Regions from separate parts of the Martinezella sp. CNPSo 3795 genome, predicted to be linked through region 1. Evidence: predicted binding sites of a transcription regulator. Region 1 holds the regulator's gene; each other region holds the start of a gene.
The links. The regulator PhoB, encoded in region 1, activates phosphate uptake and scavenging genes when phosphate is short. The targets are predictions, from matches to a motif close to TGTCATNNANCTGTCAT.
Positions count from the first base shown of each region.

Region 2: the regulator PhoB is predicted to act here: its motif matches at 1,624-1,640, upstream of AC13QY_RS08535 (DUF47 family protein).
Region 3: the regulator PhoB is predicted to act here: its motif matches at 2,051-2,067, upstream of AC13QY_RS26875 (DUF2794 domain-containing protein).
Region 4: the regulator PhoB is predicted to act here: its motif matches at 1,659-1,675, upstream of AC13QY_RS27565 (DUF1045 domain-containing protein).

Region 1 is NZ_JBXSOQ010000005.1:119,607-123,315, reverse strand. It holds gene pstA (phosphate ABC transporter permease PstA) at 1-191, shown strand, start outside; gene pstB (phosphate ABC transporter ATP-binding protein PstB) at 207-1,022, shown strand; gene phoU (phosphate signaling complex protein PhoU) at 1,073-1,786, shown strand; gene phoB (phosphate regulon transcriptional regulator PhoB) at 1,818-2,501, shown strand; gene AC13QY_RS16200 (GcrA family cell cycle regulator) at 2,591-3,118, opposite strand; gene AC13QY_RS16195 (aspartate aminotransferase family protein) at 3,543-3,709, shown strand, end outside.
Region 2 is NZ_JBXSOQ010000002.1:786,876-790,584, forward strand. It holds gene AC13QY_RS08520 (hypothetical protein) at 138-431, shown strand; gene AC13QY_RS08525 (NUDIX hydrolase) at 600-1,115, opposite strand; partial or broken gene AC13QY_RS08530 (substrate-binding domain-containing protein) at 1,146-1,547, opposite strand; gene AC13QY_RS08535 (DUF47 family protein) at 1,684-2,301, shown strand; gene AC13QY_RS08540 (inorganic phosphate transporter) at 2,301-3,305, shown strand; gene AC13QY_RS08545 (hypothetical protein) at 3,338-3,523, opposite strand.
Region 3 is NZ_JBXSOQ010000012.1:196,099-199,807, forward strand. It holds gene AC13QY_RS26865 (Bax inhibitor-1/YccA family protein) at 1-695, shown strand, start outside; gene AC13QY_RS26870 (GNAT family N-acetyltransferase) at 814-1,371, shown strand; gene AC13QY_RS26875 (DUF2794 domain-containing protein) at 1,628-2,029, opposite strand; gene AC13QY_RS26880 (DUF1223 domain-containing protein) at 2,362-3,105, opposite strand; gene acnA (aconitate hydratase AcnA) at 3,362-3,709, opposite strand, start outside.
Region 4 is NZ_JBXSOQ010000013.1:122,010-125,718, reverse strand. It holds gene AC13QY_RS27570 (alpha-D-ribose 1-methylphosphonate 5-triphosphate diphosphatase) at 1-808, opposite strand, end outside; gene AC13QY_RS27565 (DUF1045 domain-containing protein) at 819-1,511, opposite strand; gene phnE (phosphonate ABC transporter, permease protein PhnE) at 1,701-3,047, opposite strand; gene phnE (phosphonate ABC transporter, permease protein PhnE) at 3,056-3,709, opposite strand, start outside.

The DNA of each region.
Region 1 (3,709 bases):
TTGCCAATTATCCGGCATCGCCGCTCGATCCCTCGACGGCGCTGCCGGTGCAGATCTACATGTGGGCGAGCGAAGCCGAGCGGGCCTTCGTCGAAAGGACGTCCGGCGCCATCATCGTGCTCCTCTTCTTCCTCGTCGCGATGAACATCGGCGCCATCCTGCTGCGCCGCCGCTTCGAGCGGCGCTGGTAAGGGAGGGCGCACGAAATGAACATGATGACGGAAGCTGCCAGCGAAAGAGCCTTGGCCAAGAAGATGACGACGATCCCTTACAAGATGATCGGCCAGGACGTTTCTGTGTTCTACGGCGACAAGCGGGCGCTCTTCGACGTCAATCTGAAGATCCGCGCCAATACGGTCACGGCTCTGATCGGCCCTTCCGGCTGTGGCAAGTCCACCTTCCTGCGCTGCCTCAACCGCATGAACGATACGATCGAGACCTGCCGCGTCACCGGCAAGATCACGCTCGACGATCAGGATGTCTACGACGACAGCATCGACGTCGTGGAATTGCGCGCCCGCGTCGGCATGGTCTTCCAGAAGCCCAACCCGTTTCCGAAGTCGATCTACGAGAATGTCGCCTACGGCCCGCGCATCCATGGCCTGCATCGCTCGAAGGCCGATCTCGAGCATATCGTCGAAACCAGTCTGCAGAAGGCCGGTCTCTGGGGTGAGGTGAAGGATCGGCTCCATGACGCCGGCACGAGCCTGTCGGGCGGCCAGCAGCAGCGCCTCTGCATCGCGCGCGCCGTTGCGGTCAGCCCGGAGGTGATCCTGATGGACGAGCCGTGCTCTGCGCTCGATCCGATCGCAACCGCCAAGGTCGAGGATCTCATCCACGAGCTTCGGGAGAATTTCACCATCGTCATCGTGACGCATTCCATGCAGCAGGCCGCTCGTGTCTCGCAGCGTACCGCAATGTTCCATCTCGGCCACCTGGTCGAGGAGAACGACACCGATAAGATGTTCACCAATCCCGACGATTTCCGCACGCAGGATTACATCATGGGCCGTTTTGGTTGATGATGGCAGGCGCGCGGCTCCTTTCACACAGTTCACTTGAGGATAGAAAAATGGTCTCCACTCACATTCTCTCTGCCTATGACGAAGACCTGAAGTTTCTGACGCGCCGCATTGCCGAAATGGGCGGCCTGGCCGAGCAGATGGTTAGCGACAGCGTACGCGCTCTCGTCAACAGCGACGCGGCCCTGGCCCAGAAGGTCATCTCCGACGACGTCGTTCTCGACCATGCCGAGCGCGAAGTTGGTGACAAGGCGATCGTCACCATCGCTCGTCGTCAGCCGATGGCAGCGGACCTGCGCGAAATCATGGGCTCGATCCGCATCGCCTCCGATCTGGAGCGCGTCGGTGATCTCGGCAAGAATACCGCAAAGCGCGTCATCGCCGTTCAGGGCACGGGCGTGCCGCGTCGTCTCGCTCGTGGCATCGAACACCTCTCCGAACTGGCACTGAGCCAGCTCAAGGAAGTTCTTGATGTCTACGCCACCCGCTCGCCGGACAAAGCCGTGTCGATCCGCGAACGCGACGAGGAAATCGACGCCATGTACACCTCGCTCTTCCGCGAGATGCTGACCTACATGATGGAAGATCCGCGCAACATCACCACCTGCACGCATCTTCTCTTCTGCGCCAAGAACATCGAGCGCATCGGCGACCATGCCACCAACATCGCCGAGACGATCTATTACATGGCGACCGGTGCTCAGCCGGAAGGCGAGCGCCCGAAGGACGATACCGCCAACACCGTCGGCGCAGTGACGGAATAATCTGGAAGCGAAGAAAGGAGACCATAGGCGCATGGTTCCGAGAGTTGCTGTTGTAGAAGACGAGGAAGCGCTTAGCGTTCTGCTGCGCTACAATCTTGAGGCCGAAGGCTTCGAGGTCGACACGATCCTCAGAGGTGATGAGGCCGAGCTGCGTCTCCAGGAGCGCATCCCCGATCTCCTGATCCTCGACTGGATGCTCCCCGGCGTGTCCGGCATCGAGCTCTGCCGCCGGCTGCGTATGCGGCCGGAGACGGAGCGCTTGCCGATCATCATGCTGACGGCTCGCGGCGAGGAAAGCGAGCGCGTGCGCGGACTTTCGACCGGCGCGGACGATTACGTCGTCAAGCCGTTCTCGACGCCGGAGCTGATGGCCCGCGTCAAGGCGATGCTGCGGCGCGCCCGCCCGGAGGTTCTCTCCACGGTGCTGCGTTGCGGCGATATCGAGCTGGACCGCGAAACCCATCGCGTCCACCGCAAGAGCCGCGAAGTCCGGCTGGGGCCGACAGAATTCCGCCTGCTGGAGTTCCTGATGTCCTCGCCAGGCCGCGTCTTCTCGCGTTCGCAGCTGCTCGATGGCGTATGGGGGCACGATATCTACGTCGATGAACGCACGGTCGACGTCCATGTCGGCCGTCTGCGCAAGGCGCTCAATTTCTCCAATATGCAGGATGTCATCCGCACCGTTCGCGGCGCGGGCTATTCCATGGAAGCCTGAGCGGCTCGCCGCTCGGGTGTTACTAAATAGCGGCGGAAATAGAAAAACGGGCCTCGAGGGGCCCGTTTCTCTTTGTCTTGCGGTAACTTTCAGCCGTTGTTGCGACGGCGGTCATGCACCGGCTGGTAGGCCATGCGCTGATGATAGGTGCAGTAGGGGGACGAATCCGGGCTGTCATTGCCGCAGAAGTGGAAGTCGTCCTTCAGCGGGTCCCCGACCGGCCATTTGCAGGTGCGTTCCGTCAGCTCCGTCAGGCCGAGGCGGCGGGAGATCGGAACGACGACGTTCGATGCCGGGCGATACTGAATTTCATTGACGGAATCTATCTCGATCTCTTCCTTCAGCATGGTTGCACCCTGCTGGCGGGCGACCACGGTGCGGGTAGCGACGCGCGAGCCGTAGGTCGTTGCGCGGGGAGCCGCGGCACTGCGCTTTGGCGTGCGCGTCGCGGTTGCCGTGCCGCCCGCCTTCGCTCGGCCAGGAAGGTTCAGGCGGTGCACCTTGCCGATAACGGCATTACGGCTCACGCCACCGAGCTGCGCAGCGATCTGGCTGGCGCTCAACCCTTCGGACCATAGCTTTTTCAGCTTCTCGACGCGTTCGTCTGTCCAATTCATGCCCTGTCTCCGCTGTCGCGTTTCCGATGGCAGAATCCCTCACCATTGCCTCGCATGGGAACGAGGCGCGAAACGCTCTAAAATTGTGGTGACTAGTTCCGCCGCATGCAGTCTAGCAATTGCTTTTTAACCTAGTGTGAGGCTGACTCCGTGACAAGAGTCGCGAGAATCTTGAGGAATCGATTTCGAGGTTTTCCCCAACTTGCTGCCTAGGCGTGGCATTTCTGCAATAGGCGCCGCCGAACCTATCTCTTTTGCCCGCAAGCGCTATCTCGCACCTGCTAAAACGCCAGTTTTGTTGACATCGCGATGCAAAACATCAATAGTGCCCGGGCCGCCGCAAGGCGGCATTTTTGATTTTTTCGGACCCGTTTCATCAAATCGAAGCGATCGGTCCTTAAAGTTGTGATCAGGAGATATGGCCATGGCCGAGACCACGCCGCTTTATGACACCTATATGCGCGCTCCGTTACGGTTCGAGCGAGGCGAGGGCGTCTGGCTGGTCACCGAAAATGGCGAGCGCTACCTCGATTTCGCAGCCGGCGTCGCGGTCAACTCGCTCGGTCACGCCCATCCTCATCTCGTCGCCGA
Region 2 (3,709 bases), on a different contig from region 1:
ATCATCGAAATGATTGCCATATCGGTCGATCCCTGTGATCAATACATCTCGATTATTTGAATCCAGCTGCCTTGCGCATCTGGCTCCAAAGTATCGATAGGATATCCTACCACTACAGTCACTGGATGGAGGGATATATGTTCAAAGCGGTCTCTGACAGCGCTGCTGCCGCCGATGGAGGATCACTTGCATTGTTTGTGGAACGAGTTGATGGAGAATTGGAACAATTCGTCATCAATCGTTCCTTCGCCTCGCGTGGGACACCCGCCTATAACAAAGTTTCATCGAACCTTCGGTCTCTTTCCTCAGACAATTGCCGGGCAGTAGCTGCCGCTCTTGAACCTCTCTTGGCAATGACGCCCTCGATTCATCCGCTGGCGGATTTCATCGAAACGCTTAAGAGACAATCCAAAGAAACAATCCAAGACTGAGAACGAAGTGATTGAGTTGATTGCAGGCCGGCGGCGGAGGCTGAGGTGGTATCCGCGAACCTGAACTATAGAAATCGTTCAGGTTGGTTGCGGGCGAGAACAGTCCGAAGTCTATGTGATCAGGTGTTGGCCAGGACCTGTGGTTCTGAAGTTTCTGATTTCCAACCTTTATTTTCGCTGAGGCCTAAAGTTGATGAGCAGAGATTTGAGCTCAATTTCACGTACCCGTCTAGCCGCCTCGTCGAGGCTGACCCAATCGATCCGCCGCTGGCCTCGCTCCTTGAACTCATTCCGGATCTCTTTCACTTCCACTTGAAACAGGTCAACGACGCATGGCACGACTTTTCCGTCGTCAAGTTCTTTCAGATAGGTATATCGTCCGATCGGCGCTCTTCTCACCTTGCCGCGGACACCAGCTTCCTCCCATGCTTCGATGGCGGCTGCCTCGTGAGGCTCCTTGCCTTTCATGGGCCAGCCTTTCGGCACGATCCAGCGCCCGCTTTCACGCGAGGTAATCACCAGAACTTCGATCTCGTCACCGCCCTCCTTGTAGCGAAAACAAAGCGCGCCATATTGGTTTCGAAACGCACTGGAAAACAGCTGTTCCGGCGTGCGTGCCAGCTGTTGCAGCAGGTGCTTTGATTTGGGGAATGTTGGCTTGCCGCTGTCTTTTTTTGATGTCATGTCATTCAACTTATCAGCCTATCCAGCGCCCTATCCTCCTCTAACCGAGTCTTGCCACGCCAATTCGGCGTGCAATGTTACGGAATGGCCCTCGAGCCTGTCCGATGACGGGCTCTCGCCCAGCCATGTCACAGCCTGTCGTGCGATTGCCACCACGGGCTGAGCAAAGGTCGTCAAATCATAGGACGACCATGAGGCCTGCTCAATATCGTCGAAGCCGACGACGCAGAGCTGATCCGGGATCGAAAGCGAAAACTGGTGCCGTGCCGCGTCCATGAGGCCGCAGGCCAGCAGATCGGTTGCACAAAACACCGCGTCCGGTCGTTCGCTTCGGGTCAGCAGCCGCTGCGCGACGACCTTGCCAGCCTCGTATCCGGTCCAGCCATATCGTTCGACGATCACATCAAGTCCATAGGCCTTCGCCGCCGCGATTCAAATCTTGTGATGAGGCTGTCAGAGGGCGCCGTTTTGCGGATGTCTCGGCTTTCCATGACGGGCCTCGTCGTTTATGACGGATTTATGACAACGCCTGTTTGGAGTGCGGAAAGTGAACTGGTTTCGTAGACTGATGCCGAGAGAAGACCGTTTTTTCGATCTTTTCTCTCGACATTCGCGCACGATCGTCAGCGCGGCGGAAGCTCTGAACGAATTGCTGGCCGGCAAAGACACGGAGCAGCACTGCCAGCGCATCGTTGAGCTCGAGAACGAGGCCGATGACATCACGCGCGAAGTTCTGCTTGCCACTCGGCGCAGTTTCATCACGCCCTTTGACCGTGGCGACATCAAGGATCTCATCATGTCAATGGACGATGCGATCGACATGATGCACAAGACGGTCAAGACGATCCGGCTATTCGAACAGGACAGCTTTGATCCCGGTATGCAGGAAATGGGCAAGGCGATCGTCGAGGCCGCAAAACTGGTAGCCGAGGCAATCCCTCTCCTTGATCGCATGAGTGCCAACTCTTCTCGCCTCAGCGCGCTCACCGAAGAGGTCGTAAAGGTCGAGGGTCGCTCCGATGAGCTACATGATCAAGGTCTAAAAGATCTCTTTCGCCGGTATGGCGCCACCAACCCAATGGCCTACATCATCGGCAGCGAGATCTTTGGTGAATTGGAGAAGGTCGTCGACCGTTTCGAGGATGTCGCCAATGAAATCAATGGCATCGTAATCGAGAACGTCTGATGGAGGCCACTCTCGCTTTCCCATTGCTGGTGGGCCTCATCGCGGTGGCATTGTTCTTCGATTTTTTGAATGGGCTGCACGATGCAGCCAACTCAATTGCCACCATCGTCTCGACCCGGGTCCTGCGACCGCAATACGCCGTGTTGTGGGCCGCATTCTTCAATTTCATCGCTTTCCTGTTCTTCGGGCTCCACGTCGCCGAAACCCTCGGCACCGGTATTATCGATCCCAACATCGTCACGCCACAGGTCATCTTCGCCGCCCTGATGGGGGCGATCATATGGAATATCGTGACCTGGGTACTGGGCATCCCGTCAAGCTCGTCGCATGCTCTGGTCGGTGGCCTCGTCGGTGCCGGCGTGGCGAAGATTGGCATGGATGCCATTGTTTGGTCCGGCCTGCTGAAGACGGCCGGTGCCATCGTCATGTCGCCACTGCTTGGCTTCGTGCTCGCGCTCTTCCTTGTCCTATGCGTGACATGGATATTCGTTCGCCAGACGCCTTTCGCCGTCGACAGCACCTTCCGCATCCTGCAATTCGTGTCCGCTTCTCTCTACTCCCTCGGCCATGGCGGAAACGACGCCCAGAAGACCATGGGCATCATCGCCGTACTGCTCTACTCCCAAGGTCATACCGGAGCGGAGTTCCACGTGCCCCTGTGGGTGGTGTTATCCTGTCAGTCCGCGATGGCGCTCGGGACCCTGTTTGGCGGTTGGCGGATCGTGCACACGATGGGCTCGAAGATCACGAGGCTCAATCCAATGCAGGGCTTTTGCGCTGAGACCGGTGGCGCCTTGACCTTGTTCGCCGCGACATGGCTTGGCATCCCTGTCTCGACGACCCATACGATTACGGGCGCAATCGTCGGTGTCGGCGCCGCGCGGCGGATCTCGGCGGTTCGATGGGGATTGGCGAGCAATATCGTCGTCGCATGGATAATAACCCTGCCCGCGGCGGCGGCTATCTCGGCAATAGCCTACTGGATCACGAACTGGGTGGGATAGACCCGCCAAGCCCTATTGCGCAACCGTGAGGTTCAGTCCCCTTCCCCGCCGGCATCGTCCTTGTGCTTGTTTTTCTTGGAAGACGGCTTCTCTCCCTTTTTCATGACCGGCGGGATGGCCGGCCTTTCGACCGCACCGGTCGCGCCCTCGGTCTCCTCATATTTCGCTGGTCGCGAGTGAGAGGGATCCGTCATCTCTTCATGTTTCCGCTTCTTCATGACAGCTCTTTCCAGGTGGTCATCCGCCGGACGGAACTATTCCGCGTTGAGATGGTTCCCAAGCATCGTCTGGATGATCGAAAGGCTTGCATTTTGGATCTCGAATAATGTCGTTTTTCCGACGATATTGCTGCCCCACCTCGACGAATAATTGTGCTTAAGAAGATCTGAACCATCTACCTTCGG
Region 3 (3,709 bases), on a different contig from region 1:
AATCCGGTGCGATGATAGACGAGGGCCTTCGAGCCTACATGCTCAAGGTCTATAACCTGATGGCGCTGGGTCTGGCGATCACGGGTGTTGCCGCCTATCTCTCCTTCTCGCTCGCTTTCGCAAACGGACAGATCACGGCCTTCGGCCAGGCGATCTATCTGAGCCCGCTGAAGTGGGTGGTCATTCTCGCCCCGCTGGCGATGGTCTTCTTCCTGAGCTTCAGGATCAACCGCATGAGCGTGGCCGCCGCGACGACGACCTTCTGGGTCTACGCCGCGCTGGTGGGCCTGTCGCTGTCGTCGATCTTCATCATCTACACCGGCCAGAGCGTCGTGCAGACCTTCTTCGTGACCGCCGCCTCCTTCGGTGCGCTGTCGCTCTACGGCTACACGGCCAAGCGTGACCTGTCGGCGATGGGTTCGTTCCTGATGATGGGTCTCTTCGGCCTGATCATTGCGACGCTCGTCAACATCTTCCTGGCTTCGTCCGCGCTGCAGTTCGCCATCTCCGTGATCGGCGTCCTGATCTTCGCAGGCCTCACCGCCTACGATACGCAGCGGATCAAGGAAATGTACTACGAAGCCGACGACGTGACCGTGGCCGGCCGCAAGGCGATCATGGGCGCCCTGTCGCTCTACCTCGACTTCATCAACCTGTTCATGTTCCTGCTGCAGTTCCTCGGTAACCGCCGTTAATTGCAGCATGAAATGAGACACGAAAAGGCGGCTTCGGCCGCCTTTTTTATTTGCCTGGGCACAAGCGCTGCGATTTTATGGCAACCGTCGCAAATTCGCAGATCAGGCAATAGAAACAATGTCCGTCAGCCTCCGCAGTGCAACCCTAGACGACCTTCCCCACATCACCGCCATCTACAGAGATTCCGTTCTGAACGGCACGGCAAGCTATGAAATCACGCCGCCGAACCAGGAGGAAATGGCGGCCAGGTTCGAGGCAATTCGTGACAAGGGCTATCCCTATCTGGTCGCCGAAGACGATATCGGTGCGTTTCTCGGCTATGCCTATGCCTCCGCTTTCCGCACGCGGCCGGCCTATCGCTGGATGGTGGAGGATTCGATCTATCTGGCGCCCGAGGCGCGCGGGCGCGGCATCGGCAGACTGCTGCTCCATGCCCTGGTGGAAAACTGCCAGACGCTCGGCTTCCGCCAGATGATCGCCGTCATCGGCGGCGCCCACCCCGCCTCCATCGCCGTACATCGCGCGGCAGGCTTTGCCGAAGTGGGGCTGCTCAAGGGTACCGGCTACAAGCACGGCCGCTGGCTGGATACCATGCTAATGCAGAAGGCGTTGGGCGAGGGCGCGGAGAGCGATCCGGATCCATCGGTCTATCCTGGGACATTGTTTGGGGGGTAGTGTCGAGCTGCCTTTATGCCGAACCTCTGCTACCCCCCTCTGTCACTTCGTGACATCTCCCCCACAAGGTGGGAGATTGGCAACTTGTGGCACGCGTGCGCCTAAAGTGAAGATGGGGGTTGCAGAAACTGCAGGTTATTGGTTTGGAAAGATGTGCCGCAAACTCCCAACAATCTCCCCCCTTGTGGGGGAGATGTCACGAAGTGACAGAGGGGGGTGCCGCACTCGCCACAAGCACACAGCCAATGACGAGAAATTACTTCTCCACCAGCTTCAGCTGCTTGTCGAAAACCTTCAGCACTTGGTTCAGGTCATGACCGCGTTTCAGGATCATGCCGTTGGTATTGACGACTGAGAAGGCGCCCTGCTTGGCTGAAAGCTTCGGATTCTTTTCGATGCGGAAGAGCGGCATTTCGCCGGAGCGTTTGAAGACGGAGAAAACCGCCTTGTCCTTCAAATGGTCGATGGCGTAGTCGCGCCACTCGCCCTCACCGACCATGCGGCCATAGATCCAGAGAATTGCATCCAGCTCCCGGCGATGAAAGGTCACCGGCAGCGGGTCCTTGCTCTGTTTGTATTCTCTGAGATCAACGACGACGGATGAATTGGTATCGACGGAACGGCTTTCACCGTGTCTCAAATCCGGCTGATCAGTCATCAATCCCCCAAGGGCTATCTCATGACAGGAGAATGACAGTTTGCCTCAGCCGCATCAAATTGCAAGACGGCTGGCGACTCACAATTTCTTTCCCGGCTGTGAAAGCACCTCGTCAACGCCGCATTTCAGACAAAACGACGCCCAATTTACAGGAAGTATAGGCAGCCGTTTGGCGCCGCCGCGTCAAACGGCCCGGCCGGGGCGCATCGATTAAACCCCAGCCCCGAATGCGTCCTCGCCGGGCACCTCCCCTTTTTGGCGCCAGCCAAAATAGGGACCCCTTTTGGAATCAGTTCAAAATGGAAGACCTCCGGCAAAGCTGGAAAAATCGTTCAGCCGTCCGAGCCTACCGTCAGAACAGTCGCCCCGAGAATGGCAGCCGGATCGCCTGAAGATGTCGACGACTGCAGCAGAATCGCAAGGCCTCGCCGGCCAGCCTTATCCAGCACGGTGGACGGCAGCACGAGGCTCATGGCCTTGCCGTCCCACATGCCGACTGTTTCGACATCGGATACCGCGTGCATATAGGCAATCTGCTGGCCGTTGTTTTCGCCGCCTTTCGGCGCCACCATCTGCTCCTTGTCGAAATAGACGGCAACGACATTCGCCTTGCCCTGCCCAGCGCCGATCTTGATCTCGAGCTCGTCACCCTTCATGGCAGCACTGACCGGAACCGTCAACCCCTCGCCAAGGCGCTGAAAATCATCAAGTTTGACGTTAATGGCATCGAGATCGGCACCGTTCATGTGATCTCTGCCATTGACGATCGCTTGCGGCGTATAGACGCCGCTGCGCCCCATCGTACGGGCATAGGCATATTGGCGCGCCGTATTGTCCTTGGATGCCATCGTGTCGTTCCAGCCGAGATAGTTCCAATAATCGACGTGATAGGCGAGCGCCACGACATTGCCCTGGCGGATCAGCTTACGGAAGGCAGCATCGGCGGGAGGACAGGAAGCGCAACCCTGCGAGGTGAAGAGTTCGACGACGCCCTTGATCTTCGGAGCCTCCTGCGCATGCAGCGAACTTGCGAGCCCAATGCCTGCCAGAAGTGGAGCCAAAAATCGAAGGCGCATTCTATCTTACCTCTGCATCCAATCTCGAGCGCCGTCTGCCTACACGGGCTCTGCAAAACTCGCGCTTCTTGGGGCGACCAGGCCACATCAAGCCCGAAAAATCTGAAACAAGAGATAATAGTTTAACGCGATGACGCAAAATCACGATGGGGTGAGGCCGGAGTGAGCAGAAGTCTCGCAGTACACATCACCGTGAAAAACAAGAGGCCGCCGGAAGAGTTTTCCGGCGGCCTCCCATAACAGCGTTTAATACCTATCAGGCGGCGAGATCGCGCAGAACGGTCTGCAGGATGCCGCCATTGTTGACGTAGATGACCTCGTCCAGCGTATCGATGCGGCAGAGGATCGGAACATCCTTCACCGACCCGTCGCCATAGGTGATCTTGGCGATCTTGCGCTCGCGCGGCTTGATGTTCTCCAGGCCTTCGATCGTCACGAGTTCGTCGCCCTTCAGGCCGAGGCTTGCCCAGGTGGTGCCTTCCTCGAAGACGAAGGGGATGACACCCATTCCCACAAGATTCGAGCGGTGGATGCGCTCGAAGGACTGGGCGATGACGGCGCGCACGCCGAGCAGGTTCGTGCCCTTGGCAGCCCAGTCGCGCGA
Region 4 (3,709 bases), on a different contig from region 1:
GCACGCTCATGCCGGCGCCATGCGAAGCCTTTGCGGCTTCGACGCTGGTCGGGAATTCGGCGAGGCGAACGCCATAGTGGATGGCTTCGTCGACATGGGCAAGCGTCGCGTCGTCGTGGCTGGCGACGGTGATGCCGCGCTCGGCGCAGACCTTGGCGATCGCGTCGCGGTTCGGTGTGGCGTACTTTGCCGATTCTTCCTGCCGCTTGGCGACGAAACGAGCAAAGACCTCATCGCTCAGGCCGCGCTTCTTCTGGTAGTAGAAGATGTACTGATCCATGGTCTGGAACTGGCGCTGGCCCGGCGCATGGTCCATCAGCGAGACCAGACGGACGTAAGCATCCTTCTCGAAATCCTGGAAGTGATCTAGAACGTTGTCGGAGGAGACTTCGCAGCGCAGGTGGATCAGGTGGTCGGCGCGCAGGCGGTCTTCGCGCTGGGCTGCCTGAATGGCGTCGGCCATGTCGCGCATCTCGCCCTTTTCGAAACCGCCATCCTCGTCCGAGCCCATGCGCAGGCAGTCGAACACCGTGGTGATGCCTGATGTGACGACCTGGGCGTCATGGGCCTGGATGGCAGCCGTCTTGTTCCAGCGCACGCCTGGGCGCGGGGAGTAATGCGCTTCCAGATGGTCGGTATGCAGCTCGACCAGACCGGGAATCACAAAGTCACCCTCGAAATCCTCGCCGACCGCGGACTTGCCCTCGGAAATGGCGGCGATGCGACCGTCGCGGATCAGCACGGAGCCTTCCACGATCTGGTCTTCGAGGACGATGCGGGCGTTGGAAAGGACGGTTTCTTTGGTCATGTCAGGTCTTTCACTTTGAAGCGCCGGTCAGCGGCAGCCAGGAACGGACGGTAAAGGGAGCACCGCGCTCATCTTCCGCGAAGATCGCGAGGCCGGAAATGTCGAGCGGCTTGCCTGTATGCTCGGCGAAGCGCTCGGCGAGGATTGCCTGCAATTCGGGCTGACGCTCGGAGGGCACACGTCCCGTCAGCGTCATGTGGAAGCGGAACTCGTCGTTGACGTAAGGATAGCCCCAGCGCAGCAGGTTGGCGCGCTGTGGTTCTGTCAGGCCCTCCGGCTTGCGCCGGGCAATATCATGGTCCGAAAGCGGCGCGCGGAGCGGTTCGAAGGTCTTGACCACGCGCGAGGCGAAATCCTGCAGCGGCTGGTAAAGCGAGCCGGGCACAAGCGCGAAGAAATGGCCGAGCTGGCCAAGCACAAGCTCGGGAATGGTGAAGGCCTTGGTCTGCGCGGCGAATTCCGCGGCAACCTCGAGAAGGTCGCGCTCGGTCACCGAGGCGGCGAGCTCGAAGGGTGCCTTCAGTGTGGCATGGAAACCGTAGCGGCGCGGATCGTCCGTCAGTTCGGCATGGCCTTCAGGCACGGGTCCCATGGCTTTGTCGGAAAAAATCTCATTGGAAAATGCATCGCGGCCCAGCCAGCGGGCGGCAAGCGACGTCAACGGATCGTCTTTGGGCGGTGTGAAATAGAGAGCATAGCGCAAGGCTGCATTCCTTGGAAAAATCGGCTGCGCGGGACACTGTTGGGTGATTTGCGACAAACCGCAAGAGCAGCAAGGCAGCAACGATTCGAATCCGGCTAAAGCCGGCTTGACCGTTACGGTCTTGCCGGCCTGCGCTACCGGATTCCCGTGACAGAATGATGATGCGGAACGATTTTTTCCGGTTCTTTTTTATCTGACCCGCGTGCCCATCAGCCGCGAGCGCAAGGCGTTGGATGCGGCATCGAACAGGAAGACGACGATCAGGATCAAAAGCACCATATAGGCGACATTTTCCCAGTTGGCATTGGTGCGCATGGCTTCCCAAAGTTTGAGACCTATGCCGCCCGCGCCGACGGCGCCGATGATGGTCGCGCCGCGCACGTTCGATTCCCACTGGTAGAGCGTCTGGCTGACGATGACCGGAACGATCTGCGGCATGATGCCGTAGCGATGCACGAGAATGGTCGGAGAGCCGGTGGATTTCACGCCTTCGCGTGGCTTGTTGTCGATGTTCTCAAGGCCCTCGGAATAGAGCTTGCCGAGGGTGCCCGTCTCGGTGAGGAAGATCGCGCCGCTGCCGGCGAGCGGGCCGGGGCCGAAGGCGCGGGTCAGGAACAGCGCCCAGATCAGCATGTCCACCGAACGCAGGAAATCGAAGAAGCGCTTCAATATCTGATTGAGTAGCCGGTTCGGCGTGATGTTGCGGGCGGCCAGGAAGGCGAGCGGGAAAGCCGCGAGCGAACCGAGCAGCGTGCCGAGGAAGGCCATGACGATGGTCTGGAACAGCTTGGTCCAGACGTCGCCATGCTGCCAGGCGCCATTGTTCCAGATATTGTCGAAGGCCAGCGACAGATTGGATTGCGTGGGGTCCAGTCGCGGCCCGGAAACGATCAGGCCGATGACTTCGCCAGCCGACTTGTCGAAGAAGGGCGAATGCGTATCGAAGACGAAATTGGCCCAGCCGATGAAGCGCTTGCGGATCTTCACACGATCGCTGGAAATGCTGGCATCGCCGGCAAAGCCGAGATTGACCAGGATATTGTCGTCATAAACGGTCATCCAGCTGGGAACAGGCTCGGAGCCGACGAGCTTCGGCGTGTCGCCGGTAATGTCGATCGGGATGGTGATGCCATGCGCCGTCACGATCGCCTGCGTCTTCGTTACCGTTACTGTGCGGCTGGTACCGCTGACCGAAACGGTCATGCTGCCGTCGGGATTGGTTTTCACCCAGTCCGGGTTCGGATTGTCGCCGAGCGGCGAGAAGCGCGGATATTTGATGCTGATCTTGTCGCCGGAAATGCGGAATTCCGGCTGCACGTCATAGCTCACCCACTCGCTGAGATAGATGCCGACGCGCTCCCAATGCGCTTCCGAGATGACCTTCGGCAGATCGAAGAACCATACGGCATAGATGCCGTAGAGGATGACGCCGATGAACATCATCAGCGCGCCGAAGCGCTGGCGGAAGGACCGGTGAAGGATCTCCGGGTAGCGCGCTTCGATTTCCTGCATACGGCCGGCGTCGATGACGGACATGGTCAACCTCAATGCTGCAAAAGAAAGGCATGCTCGCCGACGAGACGGCGGCGGAGCCATGCGGAAAACTGGTCGACGGCGATAATGGTCACGAAGAGCAGCAGCACCAGCGCCATCGTCTTGGCGCCGAAGCCGCGCGAGATCGAAAGCTTCAGTTCCTCGCCGATACCGCCGCCGCCGACGGCGCCGATGATCGTCGAGGCGCGGACGTTGATCTCAAGGCGCAGCAGCGCATAGGACATGAAGTTCGGCAGCACCTGCGGCATGGCGGCAAAGCGGACGCGCTCGGTCCAGCTCGCACCCACGGCGCGCATGCCTTCGTCTGGCTTCATGTCGATATTCTCGACGACTTCGTAGAACAGCTTGCCGAGCGCACCGATCGTGTGCAGGCCGACGGCGATGATGGCGGCGATCGGGCCGATCGACAGGATCGCGGAGAACAGGCCGGCAATGACGATTTCCGGGAAGGCCCGCAGGAATTCCATGATGCGCTTCGTCACCAGGCGGACTGGATTAGATGGCGACATGTTGCGGGCGGCGAAGAAGGCCAGAGGCACCGCGAAGACGAAGCCGATGATGGTCGACACCAGCGCCACGTTGATGGTGATGATCATCAGCTCGAAATATTCGGGAATGTAGAAATCGCCCCAGACATAGACGCG